DNA from 4 places in the Candidatus Thiodiazotropha sp. AKAK3 genome. Region 4 is predicted to be linked to each of the others. Evidence: predicted binding sites of a transcription regulator. Region 4 holds the regulator's gene; each other region holds the start of a gene.
What was found. The regulator FliA, encoded in region 4, starts transcription of late flagellar genes. The targets are predictions, from matches to a motif close to GCTAAAGTTNNNNNNNNNNCNGCCGATA.

Region 1 (7,789 bases), on a different contig from region 4:
GTTGGGAGCGTTTGCTGCGCATGCCGAACTGATATCGGTACATGCGTAGCAGGTGGTAGAGGTCGTTGCATAACAGGGCGATCAGCTGATTGTTTTTACTGCCTTGAACAATGCGGTAGTGGAAGTCGAGATCCCCCTGTTTCTGGAAGTAGGCCTGGCCACGCTGTTCGGCTATCTGTTCACCATGCTGCTGCAGCAGGGTTTGCAACTCCTCGATCTCCATCTCTGTCATATTTTGTGCTGCCAGGCGGGCTGCCATGCCCTCCAATGCCTCTCGAAGTTGGAATATTTCGATCAGCTGCTCATACGAGAGGGTGACAACCCGTGCGCCCAGGTTAGGCTTGCGCTCGACCAGCTTTCGGGCCTCCAGTCTGGCGATGGCCTCTCTCAGGGAGCCTCGACTGACGCCGTGCTGGCGGGCCAGTTCAGGCTCACTGATCTTGCTGCCCTGGGGTATCTCCCCCTCGACGATAGCTCTCTGCAGGGCATCGAAAAGGCGATCTGTGAGGGTGATATTGATCGTATCAGCACCGTTTGTAGTCGATTGGTTTTGCATATGATTGCTCAAAGTGTCGACATAATTAGCTTATATATCTAAATAATGCCTAATATATAGACTATATTTTTAAATGTGTCGACACATTTTGTTTAAAAAAGTCTGTGGAGTGATAATTGAGCATGAGAATTTTCAGGCTCTCACTCCCAAATAAGGCTATTTGCCATAACCCATCTGCTGAAGAGATGAGGAGATTTCATCGAGGATTGCCGGGTCATCAATGGTCGCTGGCATTTTCCACTCATTCCCATCCGCAATCTTGACCATAGTGCCGCGCAGGATCTTTCCGGATCGGGTTTTTGGAAGACGATTGACGATTGAGATATGTTTGAAGGCTGCTACAGGCCCAATCTGATTGCGTACCAGTTTCACCAGTTCGCTGCACAGCTCATCCACAGGGCGATCCACACCGGTTTTCAAAACCACAAGACCGAGGGGTAGCTGACCCTTTAGCTGGTCGGCAACACCGATTACAGCACACTCCGCCACATCACTATGGCTGGCCAATACCTCCTCCATCTGACCGGTGGAGAGACGATGACCGGCAACATTGATGACATCGTCGGTTCGGCTCATGATCCAGAGATAGCCATCTTCATCTTTATAACCAGCATCGCCAGTCAGATAGTAGCCGGAGTGTGCCCGCAGATAGGCATCCACGAAACGCTGTTCATTGTTCCATAGCGTTGGCAGGCAGGCGGGGGGAAGGGGCTGCTTGATAACAATGTCGCCCATCTCGCCATCAGGCTTCTCTTGACCCTGTTCATCAAGAATTCGCACATCATAGCCAACCATTGCGACGGTCGGCGAGCCAGCTTTTACCGGTAGTGGCTCAATCCCCATGGGATTGGCTGCAATGGCCCAGCCGGTTTCGGTCTGCCACCAGTGATCGATGACAGGTTTTTCCAGCATGGTCTCTGCCCAGTGCAGGGTATCCGGATCACAACGTTCACCTGCAAGATAGAGTGTATCCATACAGCTGAGATCGTACTTGGACATGTAGGCGCCCTGAGGGTCTTCCTTTTTTATGGCGCGAAAAGCGGTGGGCGCAGTAAACAGGACTTTCACCTTGTATTCACTGATCACCCGCCAGAATGCGCCTGGATCGGGGGTTCCGACCGGTTTTCCCTCATAGATTACAGTGGTGCAACCCGCTAGTAGAGGCGCATAGACAATATAGCTGTGGCCAACCACCCATCCGACATCTGAAGCAGCCCAATAGACATCCCCTGGGTCGATGTTGTAGATGTTTTTCATAGACCAGAGCAGCGCAGCGGCATGTCCTCCGTTGTCTCTGACCACCCCTTTGGGTTGGCCCGTGGTACCGGAGGTGTAGAGGATATAGAGTGGATCGGTTGCCGCAACCGGGACGCAATCCGCCGGCTCTGCCTGGGCTAATGCTTGATCCCAATCAGAATCCCGCCCATCTTGCAGTTCTGCGGTCAGTTGAGGTCTCTGCTTGATGATGCAGGCATCCGGTTTATGTTGAGAAAGCTCGATCGCTTCATCCAGTAGAGGCTTGTAGGCCACCACGCGACTGGGTTCGATGCCGCAGGAGGCAGAAAGCACCATTTTTGGTTTCGAGTCGTCGATTCTTGTGGCCAGCTCTTTGGCTGCAAATCCACCAAACACCACTGAGTGTATTGCACCGATCCGGGCGCAGGCGAGCATTGCGATGGCGGCTTCAGGAATCATCGGCATATAGACGATAACCCGGTCACCTTTTTCTACGCCCCGGGCAGTTAGTGCCCCAGCCAGTCTGGCTACACGCTCGCGTAGTTCGTAGTAGGTGAAGGTTTGCTTCTGATTGGTAACAGGGCTGTCGTAGATCAATGCCAGCCGATCGCCATTGCCCGCATCGATATGTCGATCCAGGGCATTGAAGCAGGTATTGAGCTGACCGCCGACAAACCAGCGGGGTGAGGGTTGGGCGCTCTCATCCAGAACCTTGTCCCAAGGCTTATCCCAATGCAGTCCCTGGGCAACATCACCCCAGAAGGCTTGTGGGTCATCCAAGGAGTGTTTATAGATCTCAGCATATTTGGACATGTGACGGGTTCCTCTGGTGTCTGTTTGTCGATTATATGTCGACATAATTTGGTAATAACTGCCTCAAGGTCTCTAATATATAGCCAATGAATTGAAATATGTCGACACTTTGTGCCTAATACCGCTAAATTTATATGGATAAATCTGCTTTTTGAGTGGTAGAAGATCAGAGGTAAGGATCAACAGGGCTGTTGATGGCATGAACAGTTATGGGGATCTGCTGTGAGGCGGGCATAAGCAGGGCGACATGGTAGCGCCTGCCCGAGACACTGATGAGGGGATGCTCTGATCGAATGGATTCGATCAGAGCATCGGTTCAGTCTATACCTTGAAACGGTCGACCAGAGTCTTGAGTTGATCTGCCAACCTGGCCAGTTCATCGCTGGCCAGAGCGGTCTGTTGAGCACCTGATGCAGATTGTTCAGTCACAGAGTTGATACTGAGAATGCTGCGGTTAATCTCCTCGGTAACCGAACTCTGCTCTTCAGCAGCACTGGCTATCTGGGTATTCATTTCAGAGATGCGAGTCACTGCAGTGTTGATTTTCTGCAAAGCCTCTCCAGCTGATGCCGCCTGTTCAACACCGGTTTGAGTCATCTCCTTGCCATTTGACATAACCTTTACTGCATTGTCAGCGCCATGCTGGAGTTTACTGATCATCTCCTCGATCTCTTGAGTCGAGTCCTGGGTGCGTCCGGCCAGGGTTCTAACCTCATCAGCCACAACAGCAAATCCACGACCCTGCTCTCCGGCTCGTGCAGCCTCTATTGCAGCGTTGAGAGCCAGCAGGTTGGTCTGCTCGGCAATGCTTTTGATGACATCCAGGACACTTCCGATATTGCGGCTTTCATGCTCAAGTTCCTGAATTACTGTTGCCGCTTGTTCCACCTCTTTCGCCAGGTCGCCAATGCCTTCGATGACTTGATCGATGACCTCTCTGCCCTCGACAAAGGTGCTGTCTGCCTCTTTTGCTGCAGTTGCTGCATCGACCGCATTATGCGCCACCTCGTGTACGGTGGCACTCATCTGATTGATCGCCGTTGCAACCTGACTGGTTTCGGTCAGCTGCTTGTTGATGCCTTCAGTGGTCTGATTTGTGACTGAGGAGGTCTCTTCTGCCGCCGAGGCCAGTTGCACCACTGAGTCCTTGACCTGGTTCATGGCATCATGGAATTTCTCTGCCATTTGGTTGAATGAGACAGCGATGTGTCCGATCTCGTCTTTGCTGCTGTAGTCTATCCGGGCGTTCAACTCTCCATCCGCGAGCTGTTTCGCGGTCTTCTCAACCACACTGACGCCTCTGGAGATGCCGCTGATGGTGATGTAGGCCAGTGTCATACTGATCAATGCACCCAATACCAGGCTGGTAGTGATCAGGGTTATCATGCTGTGGTAAGACTGATCCGTCTCAGTGAAAGCGAGTTCAGCTTGATGCTCAACCGAGTCCAGTAGTTTTTTGGTTGTCACATTGATTTTATGCAGGGATGGATTGATGACCTTCAATAACACTTCATTGGCTTTATGGTATTCCCCCCCTTCAAGTAACTTAGTGGTGGCTTTCAGTCCTTCACTCTCATAGCGCTTTAGTTCTCTATTGAACTCATCGGCCAGTTGTTTTTCCTCACTTGTCAGGTGAGAAGCGATAAATTCCGCCCAGTGTTCGTCGACCGATTCTACATTTTTATCGACTTTCTGGATGTGCATGGATGGTGGGTGGTTATGCATGGCCGCAAAGGGTGAGCTGGGGTCATGCTGGAGTGACAGCAGAAGTTGTGCGCGACTGTCTTCTAGTTTTTCAAGAATTGTCGACAACAGATGCATATGTTCCATATCGGTGTGGTATAGCTCATCGATTGCATGGTCAGCCTGCTGCATACCCCTGAGTCCCAATAGTCCCACAAATAGCGAAACGAAGAGCAAAATGCCCACAAGAATATAGAGTCGTAGTTTGATGGGTAGGTTATTTAGAATTGACATCGAGATCACCAGAAATTGAGTGTTAAACTGACCTGACATTCGGAAAGCGCTCTCCGAATGGCTAATAGTTAGTCTTTTTCCTCAATATCCCTGAGTAGGAGAGGTTAATTCGAAGTCAGAAATCGCTGTGTATGATGAATATAGCGATGTTTAATTGGATAACTTGAGTCTCTTTTTCATAATAAATATGAATAATTGTTAACTTTAGCGGTGGTGCAGAAATGCAGAGTTGTGAGGGATAATTCAGAGTGAATTACCCAGGTTTACCAAACATACAGGTTATGCATCGAGGGGTGGCTGGATTGTGGGCGTCGAAAGTTGTTAGCAGTTAACGACTGATTCAGGGATCGGTGTACACTAGCCATACCCGATCCCGAATCAATCATTTGCGCCTCATCTGATTAACTGAGAAATCTCTTTGAATTTGGGGTGGGTTGCATCGCCCATCCATTCAAATATGACAGATTCCATATTGGTGATGTTGATACCGCCGCGACGCATGCGCATGATGGCGTTTTCACGGTGGACGGCCTTACGGGATGCGATGCCATCTTCCGCGACGAAGACCTGGTATCCCCACTGTTGTAGACCGGCCGCAGTTTGTAAGATACAGATGTGGGCCTCCAGGCCCACCATCACAATCTGTTTCCGCGCACCGTTTTCAGCCAGCTCCTCTTCGAATCCGGGGGCGGTACAGCAGGAGAAGGTCAGCTTATCTTTAGCCTTGGTGTGTGGGGGAAGGTGCTCGGTGATTTCAGAAAGTGTATTTCCCAATCCCTGCCCATAGTGTTCCGAGAGGATGATGGGAATGTCCAGCATACTGGCGGCTTTGCTCAGCTGGACGATGCTGGGGATCATCAGTGCCAGATCCTGATCAGGCATTGCCTTGGTCAGTCTCTCCTGGGTGTTGACAATCAATAGTTGACTGGTTGCTGCATGTGTCAGTGGTAATGTGCTCTTATTTATGCTCATGATATCCCTCTACTCGTCATAATAATTATATTTCCCACCCTGCTGCTTGGTTCCAATCAAAGGCAGCTAGGGCCTATTTGATTAGTGTTAACAGACCCTAGAGGAGGGGTTAGAACTCAAACTCCACCGGAGCGGGAGCATTCTCTAAAGCTGCTACTTCGGTTTCAAAAATGCTCTCTTCCTGGAATATCTTCTCTTCATGTCTTGTGATTAGGATGCACTGCATCACGGGTGGGACACCGATAACAACAAACATCCGTCCCCCGATAGCCAGCTGTTGACGAAATATTTCAACCTGCTTGCTGGTAGGCAGTGAGCCGGTAACAGCTATCGCGTCAAAGGGGCCTCCCTCCACGGGCTCTGCCAGGGCGTCACCTGTCAGCAGTGTTACATTTTGCAGGCCTTGCGCTTCGAGCTTGCCTGCCGCCGCATCGGTAAACTGCTGATGGATATCTATAGAGACAACCTCTTTGGCAAGGTTTGCCAGACAGGCGGTGAGATAGCCACTACCTGTCCCTATCTCCAGCACTCTGTTGTCAGGCTGTAGATCAAGAGCCTGCATCAGTCGACCTTCGATACGTGGGAACATCATCTTCTGTCCGTGACCGATCGGAACTTCTATATCTGCATAGGCAAGATCGTTGTAGGCCTCAGGTACAAATGCCTCTCTGGGCATGGTTTCCATTAGCGACAAGACGCTTGGGTCGATAACTTCCCATGGGCGGATCTGTTGTTCCACCATGTTGAAACGGGCTTTTTCGAAGAGGTTTGCCATCATTATAAATATCCTGAAATTTCTTATGGTTTAGTCTGGCAGACGCATTAGACTACGTTTTTTGACCCTTGCGGGCAAGATTCCAGAAGGAATAGCTCTCTACCGGGATAGGTAGTGGGTTCGGATTTAAATCCTTGTTTTTTATGGGATTTAGAGTTTTAAATGGTTGATGGTTTTAGTATTTATTTCAAGCTATCCTTCTAATATTTAAGGATAATTTTAAGCTTTAACCTATATTTTACTGGCTCGCTGATAATGGCTTTTCAACCTCTATGTTATGAATAGAGGATCCCCTCTCTGGCCGCACTTTTTCAGCCACGCTATAAAAAAGCCTGATTCAGGTTATACTCTTCCCAATCAAAGGCTAGGGGTGTCCGGTGTTTATATCCTGGACTGAGAAAGACCCTTAATCACCTGATCCGGATCATACCGGCGGAGGGAAGCTGAAACCTACTGAGGTCTACGCACTCTCTGCCTTAGCGAGGTTTCCTAAATGAGTGCCATTCCAGAAGATTTCATCAAAAAGACCGCCAGTCTGTCGGAGGAGGTAACTCGCCCCTTCTACAACTCACGCAAGATTTATGTTGAGGGTTCCCGACCCGATATCAGAGTGCCGATGCGTGAGATCAGCCAGGAAGAGACTTCTGCCAGTTTTGGTGCCGAGGAGAATCCGCCGATTCCGGTCTATGATACTTCAGGTCCATTTACCGACCCTGAGCAGCATATTGATCTGCTGCTTGGTATGCCGGATCTGCGCAGTGGCTGGATCGAAGAGCGCAATGACACTGAGTTGCTGAGCGGGCCAAGTTCTGAATTTGGTCAAGCTCGCCAGAACGATCCACAACTCTCCCATCTGCGATTCGAGCACATTCGAGCGCCTCGCCGTGCGAAAGCGGGCGGTAACGTAACTCAGATGCACTATGCTCGTCAGGGCGTTATCACTCCAGAGATGGAGTTCGTGGCGATACGCGAGAATTGCCGACTCCAGGAACTGCGTAATGATCCCCAATATGCAAAGCTGCTGCGACAGCACGCCGGGGAGAGTTTTGGGGCACAAATTCCAGATCAAGTGACCCCTGAGTTTGTACGTTCTGAATTGGCGGCTGGTCGAGCAATTATCCCTGCGAATATCAACCACCCTGAGCTTGAGCCGATGATCATCGGTCGTAACTTCAGGGTAAAGGTCAATACCAATATCGGTAACAGCGCCATCACCTCATCGATTGGTGAAGAGGTAGAGAAGATGGCCTGGTCGGCACGTTGGGGTGGGGACACTCTGATGGACCTCTCAACCGGTAATAACATCCATGAGACCCGTGAGTGGATACTGCGGAATGCACCAATGCCGATAGGTACTGTGCCCATCTATCAAGCCCTGGAAAAGGTTGATGGCAAGGCTGAAGAGTTAAGTTGGGAGATAATGCGTGACACCCTGATCGAGCAGGCTGAACAGGGGGTCG
Region 2 (7,789 bases), on a different contig from region 4:
TTTCGACCAAGTTGAACTCCTCCGGGATAGAGCGCAGCAAAGTGCTGAAAACGATGTACAACAACTCATCCCAATGGGAGTATCACGGACTTGTCTACATCAATCCATCGGAGACAGCCCATGAAATGATTGGACGATTGAATGCCAATTCAAAAAAGGGCAGAAGTCTGCGTGCTCATCCCTATATTCGTCGACAATCCACTCGAGATCGTCGCAAGTTGCTTTTAGATCGCGCCAATCCATTTCCAGGTGAACGCAGAAGAGAAGACCGCCGTAGAGTGAATCTGGCCAGTCAGGTCATTGACATTATTAGCTGATTTGGGAGTCTTTACCCAGGTGGCGGATATTGAAAAATTTACAGTTGTTTAGAATTTGATACCTAAAGATGATTTATCAATTTTTTGTAATGTGTATTATTGGCAAAAGATTTGTTCATTTTACGCCAAGGCGTTTATGAGGCAGGTTCGCCGGAATTGTAAGCCTTTCAGAGGATGCATAGGGATGGCAGTTATTGAGTATTGGAATGCTCACTATGGAAGAACAAAAACACCTATCCAACCAAAGTGAGACTTAGTCATGACGAAGCTAGTAGAGATCGAGGGTATTGGCGAGACATACGCATCGAAATTAGAGGGTGCTGATATCAAAAACCTTGAGGCCTTGTTGCAGAAAGGGAGCACCAAGAAAGGACGAAAAGAGCTCGAAGATGCTACGGGGATTAGCGGTAAACTGATACTGAGATGGATCAATATGGCCGATTTGTTCCGTGTCAAGGGGATCGGTGAACAGTATTCGGATCTTCTGGAAGCCGCTGGTGTGGATACAGTTCCTGAGTTGGCCCAGCGTAAACCCGAAAACCTGCATGCTAAAATGGTAGAGGTCAACGAGGCAAAGAATCTGGTACGTGCTGTCCCCAGTCTCTCTGCAGTTGAAAAATGGGTTGCAGAAGCAAAAGAGTTGCCAAGGGTTGTGACTTACTGATAAATCACTCAACGCCATAACTGTCGATAGGGTTATGGCGTTGAGTTTTGCTGGTCATCAACCGCTCAAAACCTGCATAGATCAGCTGCTAGCTTAGCGTGCCTGGATAGTACTATCTATTTGGTTGCTTAACGGCACCATGTGTCTCTTTTTTTCTCCTAAACCCTTTTTTCAGGGCTATGTTCATCGGTTATCATTAAACTTGATCTTGGTCCACCACTGCTGTGTTAATACTTTTTCATTAACTCTCTTGAAAATATGCTCTATCTGATAGTCCTAGCTCTCCTACTGCTACTCCTACTGGGTCCTCAATGGTGGGTTAGTCGGGTCATGAGCAGGCATAATCGGCATGATGAACCTAACTTCCCGGGGAGTGGTGGCGAACTCGCCAGACATCTGCTGGACCGGTTTTCACTTCGTCACGTAAGTGTAGAGAGTACCGATTCAGGAGACCACTATGACCCATCAGACAAGATGGTCAGGTTGTCTAAGGACAAGCTTGAAGGTAAAACACTCACAGCGATCACAACGGCTGCCCATGAAGTAGGTCATGCACTGCAGGACGCCGCAGATGAACCGATGTTTCGGATGCGTACCAGGTTAGGTCGCTTTGCTGTGATCTCTCAGCGTCTGGGATCATTTTTACTCTTTCTAGCCCCTGTAGCGTCACTGATTTCACGTGCACCTGCCGTTGGTATGGTCAGTGTTCTGGCTGCATTTATGGTGATGGGCACCAATGTATTGCTACAATTACTGACCTTGCCAGTTGAGTTGGATGCCAGTTTCAAAAAGGCCTTGCCCCTATTGAAGAGTGGCTACCTTACCCCAGAGCAGTATCCCGGGGCTGAGAGAATCCTACGTGCGGCTGCGTTCACCTATCTTTCCGCATCATTGGCGGGTTTGTTGAATTTCTGGCAATGGATTCGTGTTCTAAGGAGATAATTGCGATCATCACTGGTTTGCGTTCAAGATTTCTGGTTCAATTTTCTAAAAAATGGCGTTTCGGAGGATTAAATGGCCAATCATACCCAGGGAAAAACTTTTTTTTATACAGCTTTACTGGCGACAGTGCTGATACCTTCGAGCTTGTGGTCACAGGAGCTGGTTGAAGCAGCGGAAATTGTATCAGAGCCCCCAGTTGTGACTGACCAGGCAATTCAGGAGGAAGAAGAGGAATCTCGGGAGGCTCAAGAGATTACTCAGGAGTCACAGGAGATGACTCAGCAGGCGCAGGAGTTGCTCGATTCTCAAGGTATTGAGGAGTCACCAGTTCCAGACGCCTATGTGGCCCGGGCTCTATTTACAACTGAAATTGTTAACAGAGAGCCAGTCAATCAAGTGGTTAGTTTGGATGAAGATGCCACCAGAATCCTGTTTTTTACAGATCTAAGAAATCTCCAGGGACGAATCGTCACCCACAGATGGGAATTTGAAGGAGAGGTGATCAGTGAGGTTGATATAGAGGTTGGTGGGCCTCGTTGGCGGGCATACTCCGTTAAGAGTCTCAATCCGGGCGAAGAGGGTAAATGGACTGTATTTGTTATTGATGAGTCGGGTTGGCCACTACATGCAAGTATATTCCAGCAGCGAGCGGGGAGTATGGCTGAAACTGATCCGGTAACACAGGAGTAGATGTTTCTTGACTTGGGAGACGTAGGCTTGGTGGAGGACTATTCGATATTCTCAGGTAGATTGCCTGGCTCAATTGATGGGATGCTTGTCTCTAATTCAGGCTGTTCGATAAACTTCTCAGTCACTAGGTCTTGAGGTTGTTCGAACAACTGCTCAGTTACCAGGTCGCCCTGAAATTCTGATTCCACGCTCTGTTCAAAATAGGGGGCGGAGGTTTGCTGCGGTGTTGTTGATTCTGTGATAGAGGGTCTATCTATACTGCGACTGAACTCTTCCTCTGCCATTTGACGTAGTGTCAGCTCTTTTTCCAGCCTTAACTCATCGGAAATAGTCGGTAATGAGCGATCTGCTGACCTTGAATTACTATGCTGTGATTGTGTTGGTATTTGTGGTGGTGATTTGAGGTGACCTTTTTGGGCCTGCTCATTATCTGGGTTTGATGTTGCAGGGAGAGGAGATGATGAGGAAGCCCTGGCAGACTTGGAGTTGTTTTCAGAGTCCACTTGTTGCACAGCTGCGACTTCATGAGTTGGCTCATCACTCATGACCAGATAAAGATAGATTCCTCCGACTAACAACAGCGCTGTAAGAATGATACTGGCAATTGTAAATGATGAGAGGTTGAATCCGTTCTTGAATAACAGCGGTTCTGCTTCAACGCGGAATGGAGGGATCTTTATCTTGTTCGACGATTTCTGTTTAGCGCTGATTTGATCTTTATCGGGAAAAAGATGGACTGAAGTGGTCGTTTTCTCCGCTGATGGTTTTATTTCAGGGGTTGCTGATAGGGCGATTTCCGGCTTGTAGAGTTCGTCTAAAAGCTCTGTATCGGATTTTAACTCAGAACTCTTCTCCACCAGAGTCGACACCGGTTCTTTGGCTTCGACCTTTGCCTCCTTGTCCTCGTAGTGCTGCTCCTGTAGCTCATTGACTTGTTGTTGCAGTTGATCCAGCTGCATGCGCAGCAGATTTCCATTATCTCTGAGACTGCTTACCAGTTGATTTGACTTCAGGCTTTCAAGTTCAGCGCGTTCTGCACGGTTCTTGAGTTCTCGCATCTGCTCTTCCAGACGGTTATTTTCCCCTTCAAGTATCTGATGGGATTGTCTCAGTGATGCGGTTCTCTCTTCCTCCTCGTCAATCAGTCGCCGGTTCTCCCGGTCAATGGTTTCGCTACGCTGAGCAAGTTCACTATTCACAGTATGAACTTCGGTGAATTTGACTTTTAGTTGCTGAAATTGACTTTCAACTTCAAAAAGCTGTCTGCGCAATTGTTCTGCCTCTGATGACTCCTTCTTCCAATGATTGACGTCTTCAATCAGTGCTCTATTTTCCGCTGTTAATAGTTCCAGAGTCTGTTTGTAATCGGCAATCTGGGAGGCTTGAGATTCAACATCCTTAGATTGACTGCTGTACTTTGCCTTGATTTCAGCAACTTGCTCAGCAGCCAGGCGGTTGATTTCTGTTGTGTTTTTAGTAAGAGAGTGAGGTGAGCTTGTCTGCGTGTTTGAAATGACATTGGATAGCTCTGAATTCTCCTGAGAGGAGACAGGCGTAAGGTTTTCATTACCTTTGTCGACTACTTTTTCGCCACCATTTTCAAGCGCTGCCTTGAGGCGCCCTTCAGCAAGAATCAATAGGTCCTGCAAGCGTATTCCTGGTTTAATGTCTGGCGCTGAAATCCCAATACTCGCGCCTACACTTTGATCTGACTCTCCTAGATAGAACTGTTTGGCTGCGAGGTCATCCAGTATTCTCCTTCCCAGATACCGAGTTCCTATAGCATTCGATGCTGGACGTAATATGGAGAAGCAACCACTACCAAAGTAGGCAAGAGTGTCGTCCGGATGGATGTGTAGTTGAATAATATCTTTCACAGCAAGCAGAATATGTTCGATTGCAGCTTCGCTGTAGTGTTCGATAATGCTGCTGAACTGGTCTATTTGTACCAGTGCCAGTGCAAGTTCGTTCTTATTGCGGATTGCAAATGAGAGTTCTCTGCTGGCAACCTCCATGAATTGGCTTTTGTCTGCAGTCTCCTCCAAAAAATCTGTCTGTGGATCGGTGGCCTGTGATTCGGTTGAAATCTCTTCAGAAGATTCGGTAGCCAATTCGGTAACGAATTGTTTAATCAGATTTGGATCAAAAGGCTTATTCACCATCCCCGTAGCGCCAAGCTTTTCAAGTTCGTCGGCGATCTCAGGAGATGCTTCGTTTCCTGTTACAACAATAAAGGGGAGGTTAGCAATATGGTTCGCGTCAGAGTTTCTTATTTTGGATAGTAATCCTCGACCATCAAGATTCGGCATAGAGAGGTCACTGAAGACCAGGTTGATCGAAGGGTTATCAGTAAGTTGTTGCCACGCCTGGACGCCATCTTCAACTTCAATCAGATGGCACTCCTCCTTCAATATATTACGAAGAGATACACGGACCACCCGTGAATCATCAGCTATAAGCACAACCGGCTTGTCGCCGGTATGCTGAATAAAGCGATTGAGTGCTTGTTCTGCCATTCCGTCAGAGTCTTGTTGTTTAGACATGGTCGATGCTTTGCTTACTCATAACGTCGACATATCTTATGAAAACTTGAGTGAAAAGAAGGTGATGAATATATTCAAAAAATCTCCTAAATGCATGTATTATCGAGGAAAAATATGTGATACTTGGCGGTTTTTACATGATAAAAATGAGAGACACATCACTAATAGACCGGGTATGGTTTCCTATTTGGTTTACTGGAATAAGATGATTGTATTGTCAGACTGGGTCTGGAAACTGGTAGCGAAGTACTTTTGCAGTGATAATCTGCTCTCTATTATCGTCAAATGTCTTTCTGTTTTTTGTGAAAGATTTAAAAAAATTGCTGTTTAATTGAATTCTGGTTAATTGTTTGAATCGGCACACAGGTAAACATCGATTTAGGGCCTGATAAGTCTTACTGTCCGGACAAAATAGACATCTCTTGCTTTGTAGTTTTTTTAAAACAGGTCTACCAAGTAGAGTGCCTCTTCTGAATTGAGACATTTAATTCACGGAAGAAAGCTGATTTTGCCTTAACGCTTGGCCATGAGATTTTCAATAGCTTTTTCCAGTTTATGTGATCCTTGACGCATACTAATCACTCAACTAGTTTGAATTAATAGGGGAAACTGGAGAAATCCACATACCTTGCCGCTACTTGTCTTGTGTTAATGCGGGTTGGAGTATGGCCTGATAGAGACATATCTCAATTAAAGCCTACTTGCTCAATTAGCGGAGTGCAGTTCAGTTGAAAGCGCTGGATATATAATAAGTGGGTGATAGATAGTTAATATGGAATCTGATGGTTTTGAAATGTTGATTGGACTAGGGCCTGGCTTGCGAACATTAAAATTAAATATGAATCAGTGTAGCCATTCTCTGGCTTCATTTGAAAAACCTTCTGAATCACATGGTTGGTCGTTAACTCATGAGTAAATCGGTTTTTACGCTTGCAGATGGTGAGGCAGTTAATACTGAGACCGATCAGGAACGGGAAAAGAGGCGGTTTGAATCTACAACAACAAAAGCCTTTGTCGATTCGGTAAAAAAGGATCTTCTAGCCAATGATATCTATCTTCCCACACTGCCGGCATTAGCTCTGGAAGCACTGATTATAATCAATGATGTGGATAGCTCCGCATCAGATTTGGAGAAGGTGATCTCTCGGGATGCTTCCCTTACCGCCAGGCTCATACGTTACGCCAATAGCCCCCTCTATCGTGGCATGAATACTATTGCGACAATTAAGCCGGCAATCACCCGTATTGGATTCCAGAGGGTTAAAAATGCGGTCTATGCGGTATCGATGAAGGAGGTATTTCGAACCCCAATCAAAGAGATTGAGAGGAGAATGGATAGGCTTTGGAACCATTCAGTCAAGGTGGGTGCTCAGGCTGCAATGTTAGCGAAAGAGCAACCGGGTATAGATCCCGATGTGGCGTTGGTGGCTGGCCTTGTTCATGATATAGGTCATATTCCACTTTTAATAAAAGCCTGTGAATTCAAAGAATTAATAGATAATCCTGATTTTCTTGATAAGGTTTTGCGTAAGTTACACCCTCACGTTGGCGGTACTATTTTAAAGCTTTGGAAATTTGATCAGAATATCATCGATGTAGCTGCGCACCATGAAGACTTAAGTCGTGATCCAGGTGTGGATGCTCCAGTGGATTATGTGGATATTGTTCAAGTAGCCAATATCTTGTCACATGAAGGTACGGATCATTATCTGGCAACAGTTGATCGGACTGATATTAAGGCATTTGAGCGGTTGAACCATTCTGAAGATGGGGGTGATCTGGATGCGGATACCAAGCAAGTTGAGGATGCGATCAACTAGCGGGGCTCTGAGGGTTACCAAACTTACCACGCGGCCCACTAGGGCCGATTCGATCAGTGTTAACAGGCCTTGGGCTATTGCTCCACAGTTTGTGAAAACGGGTTTTGTGGGCAATGCCAGTTTTTGAAACAACCTTGTTTCAGAGTGAAATCTATCTATTCAGTTCTGCTCGAATCTATCCCAGGACATTAACCCCTTCTTGCCGCAACATATTGTTAAGGCAGATCAATGGTAATCCAATCAAAGCATTTGGATCTTCACCCTCCATTCGCTCGAAGAGGCTGATTCCCAGGCCTTCTGACTTGAAAGAGCCTGCACAGTTATAGGGTTTTTCTTTATCAAGGTAGTTTTCTACCTCAGTCTGAGTCAGTTCACGGAATTGAACATAAAATGGTACGCAGCTGGTTTGCGTGTTCCCGGATTTACTGTTGTAGAGTGTGAGGCCTGTGAAAAAAGTGACCCGTTGGCCGGAAGCACTCATAAGCTGTTCAACGGCTGTTTTATGATCACCCGGTTTACCTACTACCTTTCCGGCAACGGTAGCGACTTGATCTGAGCCGATAATGAGAGCATCCGGGTGGGATTGTGCAACCGCCAGTGCTTTCTCCCTGGACAGGCGTACTACAAGATCTTCAGCACGCTCATCAGATTGTCGAGACTCATCTATTGATGGTGAAAAAGTGCTGAATTCTATACCCAGACGACTGAGAAGCTCCCTGCGATAGGGTGAGCTTGAGGCTAGAATGAGTGACGGATGTGATGGATCTGTTGCCTGTGTCATACTGCTTTTAGGTTGTGTGAACTAATATTTCT
Region 3 (7,789 bases), on a different contig from region 4:
ATATTAGAAATATTGTTGTTAATCTCCTCTGCAACGGCACACTGTTGCTCTACAGCTGTTGCAATTTGAGTATTCATCTGATTAATAGTGTTTACTGCTCTATTTATCGTATTAAGTGAATTTAAAGCTTCACCGGTAAGTTTTACGTTGGCCTCTACCTTTGCTCGACCAGAGGTCATAACAGCAACTGCTTCTTGTGTGCCATTTTGAAGTGACTGAATCATACTTTGTATTTCACCGGTAGATTCATGCGTTCTTGTAGCAAGACTGCGTACTTCATCAGCTACAACTGCGAAACCCCGGCCTTGTTCCCCGGCTCGTGCAGCTTCTATTGCTGCATTGAGTGCTAGCAGGTTGGTCTGCTCAGCGATGCTTTTTATAACATCAAGAACGCTACCAATATGCAAGCTTTCCTGCTCAACTCTCTTAATAGAATGCTCTGCATTCTTTACTTCACTTGCAAGTTCTTCGATGGCGTCAGATGTTTGTCGTACAATAGAACATCCACTATGAGTCTCTTCATTAGCAGTTTTAGCCGCCTCTTCAGCAATAGTTGCATTCTTAGCTACATCACTAATACAGGAGGTCATTTGGTTCATTGCGGTTGTAACTTGCTCTATTTGTCTCTCTTGGTTATGTATACCATTAATAATTTGGCTCGAGCTTTCACTGGTTTGAGCAACTGCATTAATAACAGATTCGGTTGAGTGAGCAGTCTGCCTGATAAGGTCTCTTATTTTACCAACAAATACATTAAAGCTTGCTGCTAACATCGCTAATTCATCATTACCAGATTGGTCAAGGGTGTTCATCAGGTTACCATCGCCATCTGCAATATTTTGCATGGTATTTGTTGCTTTTGTAATAGGTATGGATATAGAGTTAGCAATAAACCAACTAATTGCAAACCCAACTATCAGGCCGATGATTAACAGAATGATCACTAAATCAAATACGAATTGGGTATTCTCAGTTAAGGACTCGCTAGTGTGATCTATTGATGTCTGAAGCTCTCCAGCAAGATCTGCAAGATTGGTTTGAATTGCCTGTAGATCAACATTTAATTCGTTGCGTACCAGTGCGGCATCACTACGCCACTGATCACTGCTATGTATTTCTAGTAATTTTGTATAATGCTTATTAAAGATAACGATATTTGCTATAAAAATATCGAGTGCATCAACCTGCTCAAGTGTAAGTATCTCTTCACGATCTGAAAGCTTCTTAAGTAGTGATTCCACCTGCCCAAGGTACAGATTCATATCCTCTATATTATTCTTGTTTCTGAAAGCCAGGTATCCACGGATACCATTCATTACCTGACTCCAGGTAAATCTCAATTCTGCAATATCAGCTAAAAGTTGCTTACGCCCTTCCTCAGAATCCTCATCCATTTCGGACATAATCATCTGTGTCGTAAGCTGCATGAAGTTTCTGCTTAATGGATTGATAAACTGGTTGGCATAGGAGATACCAGGAAAATTCTCCTCAAAAGAAGATGTTTTCTGCAATAAAATGTTTGCGGTCTCTTCGAATGCCTCAATCTCTTCCTTTACCAAATTCAGTGCTTCATCATAATCAATTTCAGGATTACGTAGGGTTGCGTTATTTAATAGACTAAGTACTTCTTTAGTTCTTATAAGTGCCTCTGTATAGCCTTCCAAATGGTAATTTTCTTTCGTTACCATATAGAAACCAAGTGATGCGGTAGCCTGCTCAATATGTAATGTTAAATCTTTTGCCAATAAAATTGTCGGCTGATTGGTGGTTATGACTTTGTCCACATCGCGATTGACTTCATTAAGACTCAATAATGTAATCACTGAGCTAATTGAAAAGATGGACAATACCAGCCCGAAACCAAGCCATAGTTTTGTACGAATAGAAGAAAAACGAGATAGCGACAGCATAGCAAGTCCCCTTGGTATATTACATATATCCTATATTCACCCTGATTGTTGTTATATTTCAGGTGATACTGTTATTTGCCTACAAGCCGCCTATAGGCACTATTATTTACTGCTACTTATTTTGATGGAATCCAGAGTGGTATTCCCTTGGCAGAACCGCTGATGAGTTCATAAACGCAGGTGTTTTACTTAATGCTGCTTTTGCTTGCACCGGTTATCGAAATGATCAGTGAATCCTTGCTGTTTGATTTAGATTCCATTTCCATCTGTTTAATCGACACTTGTATATAAAACTTTAAGAAATAGTTGCTGCGAATAATATAAAAACTTAAATACAACAAACAATATTAGTCTTTTGTAGAACAAAAAAAGAAATAAAGTATTTAATTGAATGGTGATATTAAATTTCAAAGTGAAAATGTTAATCATCCCAACTCTTTTTTGAAACTATAGCAACTGAGAGAGTCGTGCTTCGTTTATTGATAGGGTGTATTTTGATCTATAGAGGGTGTAAATTGAACAATATATAAAAAACAAAGTCGGATGCTATAAGTTGTTCCATGGTGAAATAATGATTTTACACTAGAAGAATTTTGACGCAGACCCTACGACCAACTGGCCCTGTTACGCACTTAAACTCAGAAATATTTATGCGAATTGTCTATCAACGACTCATTACTGCTTCACTTCTGTTCATGCTTTTAACTTCTGCCAATGGGGGATGGTTAGAAGAGATAAAGCCATCTAAAGAGGCTAATAGCATTGAGTTATTTGATATCAACAATCAAAAATATAGCCTGAGTGGCTTAAATGGGAGAGTGGTTCTGGTTAATTTCTGGGCAAGCTGGTGTCCACCTTGTATTGAAGAGATGCCTTCAATGACCAGGTTGGTGGAGACAATCTCTTCAGATAGGCTGGTCGTACTTGCTGTCAATGTCAAAGAGAAGAGGGCTAGAGTAGAGCGAATAGCAACTAGGCTGGAACTCAATTTTCCTGTTTTGCTCGATCAAAAAAAGGCGGTTGCTGATGCTTGGGGTATCAAGGTCTATCCGAGTAGTTTTCTTATAGATTCATCTGGTCGAATGAGGTTTAAAGCGATTGGTCCTGTTGAATGGGATAGTGATGAAGTGGTGGCTTATATCAAACAGCTACTCGCAGAGGAGACGCCATAATATCTATGGCCTGGTTAGTATGTGCCAAAGTCAGCTGCAACAGGTGATTTTGACCGATTTCCGGCACTGAGTATTCTTGGCCAGCGCTCGTACTCGGAATCGTCCAGTTCTGGTGTAATGGTGACCACATAGACACGTCGTTCATGATGGCAGTGAGCGATCAGCCCCTGAATCCACTTGCCTGATGTGACATCAAACCAGCGTCGGTTTCCTTCAAAATCCACCTCCATGAACTGACGTATATCGAGCTTGACTGGAAGAGGCCGCCACCGATCCCAATGTCCACCATAGATGGCGTCGAGTCGCGCCCATCCGCCGAGGGGGAGTTTGCCTGTCTGCTGTTTTCTTCTTCCCCAGGGTAACAGGGCAATGCCTCCCTGTTTTTTGATCACCGGCAGACAGGCCCGGGGATCGGGAAACTCTGTGCGAAACTCTTGATTGCTGGAAGCGTAGTAGATGGCAGTACACATCTTAATCAGCTTAAATTCATCATTCAGGATTTTGAACCATTCATCAGAATCGTCTCCCGATGGCCGGAGGGCTTCCAGGCCGGAGCGATGACATTGGGCATTTGGGAGCGTCCGAGCAGACGGGTTGGGGCCAGGGTAAATTCGCCGTAGCGTCGGTTGATGTTGTCCATGGCCTGGTTGAGCCGGTCCCTCTGCTGTTGTCCAGGGTTTAGAAAATCGGCCTGGTAGCCAGTTGGTTTCGGATCGAGTGCTGTCACCTGTACCTGAAAACAGCCTTCTCCTGCCCAGTGGTTGTCGAGCAGATCATCACACATGGCCAAAATGTCAGGAGCGTGGTCAGTGGGCGGGTCGCAGCGATATTTGCGACTGAGGAAACCGGCTTCGAGTCGAACTCCGATATAGAAGTGGGTGGCGCGAAACTGGTGTAGACGTAGTCTGGATGCCACTTTTTCGGTCATGTGCAGCAGGAAGGTGTCGATGATCTTCCTGTCTTTGGTGTTGGGCGGCATGACCTTGCCGTGGCCTATGGATTTAGGGGCGGCAACGTCGGTATGAACCGGATCAGGATCGAGCCCCTGAGCCATTAGCCAGATGCGCCGTCCGGGGTTTCCGAAGCGTCGTCCGATCTCACCGATTGGCAGGCGCTGCATATCACCGCAGCTATATACCCCCCGTTCTGCCAGATAGCGACCAATACCACGAGCGATGCCGCACAACTCGGTAACCGGGATTCTGGCCAGCTCGGAACGGGCCAAGCCGGGGGGGATAATGGTCAGCCCATTGGGTTTGTTTCGTTTGGCAGCATATTTGGCGGTGGTTTTGTCGCCACTGACGCCAACCGAGCAGAGCATGCCCCCCGAGGCGTCCGATACCGCCTTTCTCACCTTGTGGGCAATCTGTTGTGGCGTACCGAGCAGGCGTTGGCAGCGGGTGATATCGAGAAAGGCCTCATCCACAGAGAAGACTTCCAGGTCGGGCGTGATGTCCGCGAGTGATTCCATGATACGGGAGGATACCTGGGCGTAGCGCTCCGGGTGAGAGGGGACCTGGCGAAATTCCGGACAGATTCGTTGAGCCTCTTTCAGGCGCATACCAGTTCGTACGCCATAGGATCGAGCCTCATAGGAGCTGGTGATGATACAGGTTCCCTGGGAGCCATTGGTAATGCCGATAGGAAGTCCTTGTAGCTCGGGATGGTCAATCTGCTCTACGCTACAGAAAAAGGCATTCATATCCACTAGGATGATGGCCCGAGACCAATAGCTGTCAGGGCATGTGTCGTCAAACCGCATTGGCGTATTACGTTAGTGATACTGTCTGAGCTGACAGACCAGAACCCCCTGAATTCTCACCCTGTCAGCGGCATAGATCATGGGAGGAACATCGGGATTCTCGGCAATCAGCTTGATGCGACCGCTTTTGAGGCGTCTAAGGCGTTTCAGGGTGGCCTCCTGGTCATCGATCAACGCGACGACAATGGCATTGTCATCTGCGGTGTCGCAGCGCTCGATAATGACCAGGTCACCGTCAAGTATGCCGATGTCGATCATGGAATCCCCCTTGACCTGGAGGGCGTAGCGGTTTGGGCCGGTCAGATATTCGGCCAGGTCAAGGCGCTCCTGGCCGGCTATGGCTTCGATCGGTCGACCGGCAGCGATGCTGCCCAGCATGGGGAGGCTGAACTTCGACAGCTCCGCGTCATCGACCATTTCGATGCCGCGTTTGCGGCCGGGAATCAGGCGGATGCGTCCTGCTTCGGCCAGGGCTTGAACATGACGGTGGGCGGTGCCTTTGGAGGTGATTCCAATCCCCTCAGCGATTTCAATCAGCGATGGGGCATATCCGCGCCGCTTCAGATAGCGGCGGATAAAGGCCAGAGTTTTATGTTGTGTGGCGGTCAGCATATTCTGTTCTCTAAAAGTTCCGTTTATCGTGATTGGAGTATAGAACATTGTGAGAACTAATGGAACTGCATCGCAATTATTGCTATCTTTCGCTGTCATTCGATTGAGAAATTTTCTATAATCATATGATAATTAAAAGATAATCTAGGGGAAGGCTATGCCTAATCGGGTATTGCAGCGTCTGGCTCTGATTCTAGCGATTGTTATGTTGACCCTGTGGGGGGTGATCCTGATTGTCGATCCTTATTTGATCGTCGGCTTTTTCAGCACCGAGCCGGTGAACCAGGCTTTTGCCGGGATGATGGGAGCGGCCCTGTTGGGATTGGCGTTTATTTCTCTGGCCGGAGTAACCAAATGGATGCATACGCCTCGGGCGTTGGGTATCGCGATGGGGATTCTGGTGGTGGAGACCGCCTATTTGATGCTGGGGAGTGGTGTTATGCTGGTGACCCTGCCCACGACTATCAGTTTAGTTACTGCGGCCGCAGTAGCATTCTTCCTGCTTGTTTGATTGATAATCACTGATATTTTGAGTTGAGATATGGTAGCTGCGGCGCAGCAGAATCGGTGCGCTCAGAGGAATGATATTCTTAAATGTGCTCTGAATCACACTGAAAATTAATAAATAATCTAAGAATTGGTATATAATTCCCAATTATTGCATAATTGTCCAAATGAGTTGCTATGCTTGAACCGGGCTTAATAGGTTTGGCAGGAGCAAACTTATAAGCCTGACAGGGTCGAGTCGAAAGCCCTTCATTATCGTTAGGCCGGATGGACGATAGTCCTATCATTGATACTAGGAGAAAGGCAAAGGCTCATAGCTGATGAGCAAAAAAGATAGCCTCTCTACTTGGTCGGTGACATATTGTTGCGCGGGGGACGTATGTCGGTGAACATGAATCTACTGTTGGTCGAAGACGATGAGATGCTGGGTGACGGTATTAAGACCGTTATGGAGCGTCGTGGGTTGGGTATCGATTGGGTGCGTGATGGTCTGTCAGCCATGCAGTCGATTAAAAGCGGCCACTATGATGTGTTGCTGCTTGATCTGAATATACCCTGGTTATCAGGTCTTGAAGTATTGGCTCGCTTGCGATCTGAAGGCAATCAGATCCCGGTTCTGGTTCTGACTGCACGCTCCGAAGTTGTGGATCGGGTGCAGGCACTGGATGGTGGTGCCGATGATTATGTGGTCAAACCCTTCGATATCGATGAACTCTGTGCTCGAATCCGAGCTTTACACCGTCGACACAGCGGGCAAGAGGCTGAGATGCTTCGCCACGGTGATCTGGTGTTGGATCCTTCCGCTCATACGGTGACGATTCAAAACAGTTCAGTGGCGTTATCAGCTAAAGAGTTCGATATCCTGCATAGCCTGATGGAGAACATGGGGCGGGTCATGTCACGTCGAAAACTCAGTGAAAAAGTATACTGTCTGGAAGATGATGTAGAGAGTAATGCAATAGAGGTGCATATTCACCATTTGCGCAAGAAGCTGGGTGATCATCCGATACGTACTGTGCGTGGCGTGGGCTATGTGATAGAGAAGCCGGGTGTTTATGCCAAGCGTTAGACGATAATTTCTGCACCATAAAAAATAGTAAAAGTCAGCTCTTCAGATTCATCTTTAATCATCGCATGCTGCAGAAATTTGCTGCTCTGTGGCTTAAAGTAATCTAATCAATTTGTCTGTGGTATCCATGTGGTAGGGGATAAGTAGTTATCTGCTGCAAATTAATAGAGGGGCCCTTAATATGAGTCTGGAAGAGCTTGGTTTCGATTTGGCATAACACAGTTAATGTTTCGGGCATTAGAACCCCATCTATAACTGCATAACAAGGAATACGGAATGTACATCCGATCGATTCGCTTGCGATTGCTGCTTATGATTTCACTATCAATATTGCTGCTATGGGGTACAACCTTTTGGTTTACTTGGTGGCGAACCAGTCGTGATATCAATCAGGTCTATGATGCTGAATTAAAACTGATGGCAGAGTTACTGGCGGTTGGAACAAAGCATGAATTAGAGGAGTTCGACCTGGATGATTACCAGGTTAACCTGAATGAAGTAGGTGTTAGTTTTCCGTTGCTACTACAAGTCTGGTCAAATGAAAATAAGTTGGTCATACGCGGGCCTCAAGCCCCGGAACACCCGTTGACTACAGATATTGTCGATGGTTATTCGGATAGTGTTTTTGCTGGGGAGGGTTGGCGGGTATATACCTATAATATTGTCGAATATAACTATCGGGTGCATGTTGCTCGAGCTCATGCAATCAGTCGAAAGTTGGTGAGTTCCTTTGTTAAGGATGTGGTGAAGCCACTAC
Region 4 (7,789 bases):
GGCAGTTTGATGATAATGATACTGCCTTGTCCCCATTCCGAGTCGATCTCAACTGAACCGTTCATCTGGGCAATACGTGTCTTTACTACATCCATTCCAACACCGCGCCCCGAAACATCGGAAATCTCAGTCTTGGTGGAAAAACCGGGTGCAAAAATCAGGTTAAAACACTCCCTATCATCCAACCTGGCAGCTGCATCAGCATCCATCATGCCCTTTTCAACAGCCTTCTCACGTAATACGTCAGGATCCATCCCCTTACCATCATCGGCAATAGAGAGCAGAATATGGTCGCCTTCCTGTGCAGCGGACAGTACCACGGTACCCCGTCTGGGCTTTCCTTTTTGCTCACGTTCTTCCGGCTGTTCGATACCATGGTCGACTGAATTTCTCACCAGATGCACCAGGGGATCGGCTAACGCCTCGACCAGGTTCTTATCCAGATCGGTATCTTCACCCTGCATCTCCAGGTCGATCTCTTTTTTAAGGCTACGAGCCAGATCCCGCACAACACGGGGAAAACGACCGAAAACTTTTTTGATCGGCTGCATGCGGGTTTTCATCACTGCCAGTTGCAGATCCGAGGTCACCACATCGAGATTACCCACTGCGTTCGATACTTGTTCATCATTCAAAGTCGCTTTCAACGTCGCCAGGCGATTACGAACCAGAACAAGCTCACCGACCATATTCATAATATCGTCGAGGCGTTGGGTATCCACCCGAACAGATGTCTCTGCCGGTGGTTTGTTTGCCTGTGGAGGCTTAGCCCCTTTTGCAGCAGGTTTTGCGGAAGCTTTCGCTTTCTTTTCTGCAGCAGCTTTGGGCTCGGACTTGGCAGCAGGCTTGGGAGCCTCTTTTGGAGCAGGTGCTTTTTTAGCCGCTGCAACTTTCTTTTTCGCCACAGCTTTCTTTTTCGCTGCAGGTTTTGCCTTTGGTGCTGCAGGGGCCTCCTGCTTTACCTTTTTCGGATCGAATTTACCCGAGCCGTGAATCTGGTCGAGAATATTCTCAAACTCATCCTCAGAGATATCATCGCTGGCATTTCCTGCCGCTTTTTTCTTCTCTGGCTCACTGTCTGCTACTTTATTGGGATCGAATTTGCCCTTGCCATGGATCTGATCAAGGATATTCTCGAACTCATCTTCTGAAATATCATCCGAATCAGCTTTCTGACTCTTTTCATCTGCTTTAGGTTTACCGGTAAACTTCCCCTTACCGTGGAGATCATCCAATAGCGATTCAAATTCATCCTCAGAGATATTGTCACTTGCGGCAGTAGTCTCAGCTGGTTCCTGGATGGCATCAAGAAGCTCTTCGAATTCGTTTTCACTCAGATCTTCCGTCTCTGCCTCGGAATCAGCCTGCGCCGGCTCTTCAACCGCCTCGACAGCTTCCTCCTCAACCTCTTCCTCACCTTCGGGCACAGCAAATGTATTCAGGCGTTGAATGAGACTGGGTTCGGCATGATCGGGCATGACCCCCTGGCGCACATCATTGAACATCGCATTCACGACATCCAGCACTTCAAGCACCGAATCCATTAAATCCGGCCCTACACTGCGCTGACCTTGGCGCAGGATATTAAATACGTCTTCTGCGCGGTGACAAACCTCAACCAATGGATCAATGGTGAGAAAGCCTGCGCCACCCTTGATGGTATGGAAACCACGAAAAACGGCGTTGAGCAGATCAAAATCGTCAGGTTGCTGCTCAAGGTCGACCAACTGCTCACTAAGCAGCTCAAGAATTTCTCCTGCCTCGACCAAAAAATCCTGAAGGATTTCGTCGTTGACATCGATGCTCATCTAACACTCCCGGTAACACTACCGAATATTGCCATTCTTATTGACTGATATATCGGTCTAAACCTGAATAACTAAAATCCAAGGCTGGAGAGCAGATCATCCACGTCATCCTGACTGGTCACTTGATCCCCTTGATCGAGACCTGGAATCGCCGGACCGGCCAACTCTTCGTTACTCTTCTTTTCGCTCCCTTCGTCAAACTTATCGCCCGTAATGCGGACCAACATTACCAATTTCTCTTCAACATCGTGAACCAGTGTGATCACCTTACGGATAATCTGGCCGGTGAGATCCTGAAAGTCCTGAGCCATTAGCACGTCAGAGAGGTTTTTATGCAGACTGGCGGCATCTTCTTTAGATTTGGCGAGATATTCAGACAAAGAAAGACTCAGATCCTTAAAGTCATCCTTATTCAGCATACGAGAACGCAATCGCTCCCACTGCTCCAATAATTCAGCGGATTGGGATTCAATGCCTTCAACCAACGGCATACTCTTTTCAACCGCTGTCAGGGTACGATCCGCAGATTGCTCAGTCATTGTAATGACATAACTGAGCCGTTCTTTGGCATCAGGTATTTCAAAACTGGTCATATCGTTGATGCGCGCATCGAGTAGAAACCCATTGATCGCATCATGCAGCTCGCGTGTCAAACGACCGACTTCAAGAAACAGTTGATCATTATTTGTAGGAGTGGTCAGTGCTGCGATCAGCCTTTCAGACTCCTCTTCATCGCCTGATTCCAAACTGCTGACCAACGCTTTGGCTGTATCTAAACGCAGCTGGTTATCCTGTTGTTGCCCCATAGTGAGAAACTCCCGGAGAAAAAAGGTTAACCCACGCGTTCAAAGATCTTACCGATCTTCTCTTCCAGGGTGGTTGCGGTAAAGGGCTTTACAACATAACCGTTGACGCCTGCCTGGGCTGCCTCAATAATCTGCTCGCGTTTAGACTCAGCTGTCACTAGAAGAACTGGCAGGCTAGCCAATTTCTCATCTGCTCGCACAGCCTTCAGTAGATCGATACCCGTCATGCCAGGCATATTCCAGTCTGAGACGAGAAAATCGAAATTCCCGCTCTGCAACATGGGCAATGCAGTCAAGCCATCGTCTGCCTCCTGGGTATTGTTGAAACCCAAGTCTCTCAGCAAGTTTTTGATAATTCGCCGCATTGTGGAGAAATCATCCACAATGAGGATCTTCATATTTTTGTCCAATGCTTACTCCCTCCTGTATTTTTACCGGTCATCTCCAATCACGGCATCTACAGGCCAACCAATTACTACTCTTCTTCGTGCACTAGTGAGAGCCATTCTGTCAGTCTAGAGCGCAATCGCAAGGTTGCCTGACTGTGTATCTGGCAGACCCGAGATTCACTGACACCCAACACATGCCCGATCTCCCGAAGATTCATTTCATCGTCATAATACATAGCGATCACCAATCGCTCCCGTTCAGGTAAACTGGCTATAGCCTCAGCCAGCGCCTTCTTGAAGGCATCCTTCTGCAAACCCTCAAAGGGGCTGTCCATCGGGCCTTCACGGGAAGCCGGAAAGCCATCACTGACTGCTGTCAATTCATCCAGACTGAATATCCGGCATCCGGTTGAGTCCTGCAGGATCTGATGATAATCCTCCAGGCTCATCTCAAGCGCCTGCGCCACCTCGATATCCCGAGCATCTCGACCCTCGGTGTTTTCGATTTCTCGCATCGCCTCGGCCACCATGCGTGCCTTACGATGCACAGAACGTGGTGTCCAATCACTACGCCTGATCTCATCCAGCATGGCACCCCTGATGCGGATACCCGCATAGGTCTCAAAACTGGCACCCTGAGTGGGATCATAGTTTTTGCTTGCTTCCAGCAAACCCAGCATACCTGCCTGGATCAGATCATCCGATTGCACATTAGGTGGCAATCGGTTCATCAAATGATAGGCGATCCTTTTGACCAGCCCTGCATGCTGGTTAACCAAGTCATTGTAGCTCTGCTGCTTTTGCACGGCGGTGTATGTCGCTAAACCGTTCACCGTCATTACTCCCCATATTGGCTTGAAAATTGGATCAGGCGTTCGACAAAAAACTGCAGATCACCACTGACTCCAGTTGGTACAGGCCAGTTATCGGCCTTCTTGGCTAAATTCTTGAACGCCTGCGCTACTCTCGATCTCGGAAAGGCCTCAACCACCGGTTTTTGACTCTTCACCGCTTTCCTGAGCTGCTCATCATACGGAATACTGCCCATGTAGCTGAGCATAACATCCAGATACTGATCAGTAACCCGACACATCTTGTTGTACAGATCGCGTCCTTCCTGAACAGTTTTGACCATATTGGCCAGTATACGAAAACGACTGATACCATGCTCTCGATTTAATAGTTTAATTATGGCATAGGCATCTGTAATTGATGCTGGCTCGTCACAGACAACCACAATCTGCTCCTGAGCCGCCCTGCTAAAGCTGATTACCAAATCAGAAATACCTGCTGCAGTATCGATCAGCAATATGTCCACATCATTGGCCAGCTCACTAAATGCATGAATCAATCCTGCATTTTCTGCTGGTGACATCTCCGCCATGTGCTGAATACCAGAGGCGCCCGGTACAACCCGCAAACCCTTTGGCCCGGTGACAATGATATCCTCAAGGGAAGCTTCACCCCGCATCACATGGGAGAGGTTTAGTTTAGCATGTAATCCAAGTACCACGTCCAGATTAGCCAACCCCATATCCGCATCCAACAGCATCACCCGCCGTCCCATTTCGGAGAGGGCAATCCCCAGGTTGGCGGAAATATTGGTTTTACCCACGCCCCCCTTGCCGCCAGTAACAGCAATTACTCTAACAGGTTCTGGGTTAACCATCCTACGTAGTCCGGTTGCCTGGTCTTCGATATGTTCAGACATTTGCATGTTCGCTCATTCCTCCGAAGGCCATAGCCAGATACTCCTCATCGGGTTGATGTTCTGTCTGTTGCGTCATTTCAACAGCCTGCCTTATTAGTACTTCGGATCGGGCAACATGAATATCTTCAGGTACCCGCTGGCCATCAGTGGTAAACGCCAGGGGAAGCCTTGCTTCCAGTAACGCAGAAAACACACCACCGAGGGAGGCGGCTTCATCCATTTTTGTCAGGATTGCAGCCACAGGTGAGATAGCACCAAATGAACGAATCGCGTGAGTCAGAGCGCTACGCTGTGTAGTCGCTGAGAGTGTCAGTAAGGCCTTCACCGGATGATTACCCTGATTCAAGAGCGCTAGACGCTCTGTCAATTTCAGATCCCGTTGACCCATTCCTGCTGTGTCGATCAATACCAGGCGTTTTTCTGCAAATGCATGCAGAGCACTACTCAACTCCTCAGGGGAAGTGACGCTGCGAACAGGCACATCCAGAATTTGACCATAGTTCTGTAACTGTTCCTGAGCACCAATGCGATAGCTGTCCGCTGAAATCAGTGCCAGATGGCGATTACCATGGCGCAAACAAAACTTTGCCGCCAGTTTGGCGATGGTTGTTGTCTTTCCAACGCCGGTTGGGCCGACCAGAGCCAGAATACCTCCGGCATTAAGCAGATCGTCATGCTCAACCAGAAATTCCCGACCGAGATGATTCAAAGCCTGTCTCCAGGCCAGTTCAGGGGTCTCAGCATCCTCTGCCCGATAGGCCAATTCACGGCAATGGGCGGCATCTAAACCAAGTCCCATGAGTTGCCGCATCAATTCTTGTGTTTGAGGACGACGATGGCCCATATCGCGCCAAGTCAGTTCGGATAACTCATTTTCCATCATCCGGCGCAGTGCCTGCATCTCCTGCCGCATCTCGCGCAACACTGGATCCTGGCTCCATTCCACTTTAGGTTTATCCCTACCCTCGCCTGTATCAAAGGTCTGATGCCTCTCATTGCGCTTAGGGGAGATATTTTTTACACCCCCCTCAACGTCTTTATAAGCTGAAGCAGCAACAGAGTGGGTAGTTGCCTTTTTACCCTTAATCTCTGGTTCGTTTGATTCTATGGAGGTCGGCTGGGTAGTGCTGAAGGCAGACTCATCATAATCTACCGCTGCTACCAGCTCGATGCCTCCCTCTACTCCCTTATTCGAGAGAATAACCGCATCCGATCCCAATGCCTCTTTAACCTGGCGCAAGGCCTGTCGCATGTCAGAAGCGAAAAAACGTCTTATTTTCATAATCCGCAATCTCCGGCGATCACCCTGATAAGAGCTTGCACCTGTTAAACTGCCTATTTAATAATCTGGTCAGTTGAATCCGGGGCACTGAGTGTTAATCCAGTTTTACCCACCTGTTTATCCCTGCCATATGGCTCCACCTCTAGTTATGCAACAACCATTCCAATCAATAAAATGGATATACAGGAATCTATTAACTGTTTGTTTACAATAAGTTAGTGATTAGACGGATTGACAACTCCAGGCAAACTGCAGCATCACAACGCCAGGGGTTTGACTTCTGAATAGTGATTGCGCCAAGGATTCGGCAGCAGATTTTTTTGCTGCAAATCCACTGCAAGAAAAAGAACCGGCCTATTTTTCAGAGATGATATTCGAACAGATCAACACTTTAGTATTGATTGCAAAGCGGCGATCTCGATCCTTGAGAAAAGTCCCGAAATAGAGCAGGCCTGAATATAGCCAGTTATGTCACCAGGGCCTGTTAACACGATTCGAATCGGCCCTAGTGTACTGTAACGAATAAACTGACTAAAAAATGGGTACCAACTTATGCCCCTGGGTCTGCCAACCGATCAGGGAGATGAAACCGTCACCCACCACATCCATTTCAGGCAATACAGTGTTGTTCTCCACTTTAAACACACGATTGGCGATCGCGCAGACCTCCATGCGAACACCCTTCTGTTTAAGGATTTTCGCTGTCGCTGAGATGGCATTCAATTCATCACCAAACTCCAATTCCAATTCATCATCGGGCTCAGTGCTTAGATAGCGCACAGTTTCACCAATAAAGACCAGTACCATATCGGGAGTAACTCCCTGCTTTACCAGGCCTTCATGGGTTCCGCGGATGATATCAAGATAGAAAGCGGTCTTACGGGGATTAGTGAAATCGATAAGAAACACACTCTTGGTCGCTTTTACGCCATTCAGAGCGGCAGAATCATCGATCTTCTCTGCTGCCTGAGTTGCACTGACTCCCAGCAGCAGAAGACCAAAAAGCCAAATCGATAACCCATACCTACCTATCAAATTAGACATCAACGTTTAACCTCACATCTGGTTTATTCAAGCGGTGATCAATGCTGGATCACCGGTTTTAATAGGATGCAAAGACTAGAATGAATATTCATTCCTGTCAATAATCATGGCGATTTACAGCGGACCATTGGCTGCTGGCCGCATCTTGATCTGAGCCACACTTGTAGCCCTGAGCATCCTGGTAGTTATGTTATGGATAGTAAGTGACGTTTGCGTTCATTAGAGAACTCCCACCACTTTCTTGGTGCCTCACCCTGCATAAATCTTACTGCAGAGATAAAAACATCGATAACGCAGGGATCATGACGCTTTTGAGTCACGCTGCACAGGTCACTGTACATTTTGTAGGGATCTTGCCCAATTAGCTCACAGGGCTCTTCCAGCCCAATGGCAAACAGATCTTTTTCAATTGCCACACCGATATTTGGGATATCACGAAATCTCTTAATATCTGTTCGATTCATATGAGTTTCAGTATTGACAACAGTCTGAGAAAAATAATACACCTTGTTAAATATAATAAATATCGATAGCCACAATACTTATTAAATTGACAACATAGAGCGATACGGAAGGATTGTTTGTTCATTTCCATGTAATCCGTGCATTCCGTGGTTAAAGCATATATATAGATATTCAAAATATCTCTTCAACCACGGATAACACGGAACGACACGGAAGGTTGTTTGTTCATTTTCCGTGTAATCCGTGTATTCCGTGGTTAAAGCATATATATAGATATTCAAAAA

Region 1: AC4IE7_RS02360 (HAMP domain-containing methyl-accepting chemotaxis protein) is a predicted target of FliA. The motif match lies at 4,724-4,751, and genes of this name have one in related genera.
Region 2: AC4IE7_RS07660 (GGDEF domain-containing response regulator) is a predicted target of FliA. The motif match lies at 5,181-5,208, and genes of this name have one in related genera.
Region 3: AC4IE7_RS19705 (methyl-accepting chemotaxis protein) is a predicted target of FliA. The motif match lies at 2,183-2,210, and genes of this name have one in related genera.

What each region holds. Positions count from the first base shown of each region.
Region 1 is NZ_JBSYOQ010000018.1:58,715-66,503, reverse strand. Features, by position in the region: gene AC4IE7_RS02370 (GntR family transcriptional regulator) at 1-556, opposite strand, end outside; gene AC4IE7_RS02365 (propionyl-CoA synthetase) at 713-2,650, opposite strand; gene AC4IE7_RS02360 (HAMP domain-containing methyl-accepting chemotaxis protein) at 2,927-4,582, opposite strand; gene AC4IE7_RS02355 (isochorismatase family protein) at 4,976-5,554, opposite strand; gene AC4IE7_RS02350 (protein-L-isoaspartate O-methyltransferase family protein) at 5,664-6,332, opposite strand; TPP riboswitch at 6,686-6,787, shown strand; gene thiC (phosphomethylpyrimidine synthase ThiC) at 6,823-7,789, shown strand, end outside.
Region 2 is NZ_JBSYOQ010000041.1:14,872-22,660, reverse strand. Features, by position in the region: gene AC4IE7_RS07680 (hypothetical protein) at 1-317, shown strand, start outside; gene AC4IE7_RS07675 (DUF4332 domain-containing protein) at 577-981, shown strand; gene AC4IE7_RS07670 (zinc metallopeptidase) at 1,240-1,923, shown strand; gene AC4IE7_RS07665 (DUF2914 domain-containing protein) at 1,996-2,613, shown strand; gene AC4IE7_RS07660 (GGDEF domain-containing response regulator) at 2,652-5,156, opposite strand; gene AC4IE7_RS07655 (HDOD domain-containing protein) at 6,065-6,976, shown strand; gene AC4IE7_RS07650 (Maf family protein) at 7,152-7,757, opposite strand.
Region 3 is NZ_JBSYOQ010000071.1:252,904-260,692, forward strand. Features, by position in the region: gene AC4IE7_RS19705 (methyl-accepting chemotaxis protein) at 1-1,910, opposite strand, end outside; gene AC4IE7_RS19710 (TlpA family protein disulfide reductase) at 2,561-3,082, shown strand; gene AC4IE7_RS19715 (hypothetical protein) at 3,097-3,552, opposite strand; gene AC4IE7_RS19720 (DNA polymerase Y family protein) at 3,576-4,844, opposite strand; gene lexA (transcriptional repressor LexA) at 4,857-5,504, opposite strand; gene AC4IE7_RS19730 (hypothetical protein) at 5,614-5,967, shown strand; gene AC4IE7_RS19735 (response regulator) at 6,355-7,032, shown strand; gene AC4IE7_RS19740 (sensor histidine kinase) at 7,309-7,789, shown strand, end outside.
Region 4 is NZ_JBSYOQ010000025.1:129-7,917, reverse strand. Features, by position in the region: gene AC4IE7_RS04465 (chemotaxis protein CheA) at 1-1,808, opposite strand, end outside; gene AC4IE7_RS04460 (protein phosphatase CheZ) at 1,880-2,614, opposite strand; gene cheY (chemotaxis response regulator CheY) at 2,641-3,012, opposite strand; gene AC4IE7_RS04450 (RNA polymerase sigma factor FliA) at 3,090-3,836, opposite strand; gene AC4IE7_RS04445 (MinD/ParA family ATP-binding protein) at 3,842-4,720, opposite strand; gene flhF (flagellar biosynthesis GTPase FlhF) at 4,707-5,996, opposite strand; gene AC4IE7_RS04435 (DsrE family protein) at 6,528-7,040, opposite strand; gene AC4IE7_RS04430 (helix-hairpin-helix domain-containing protein) at 7,226-7,504, opposite strand.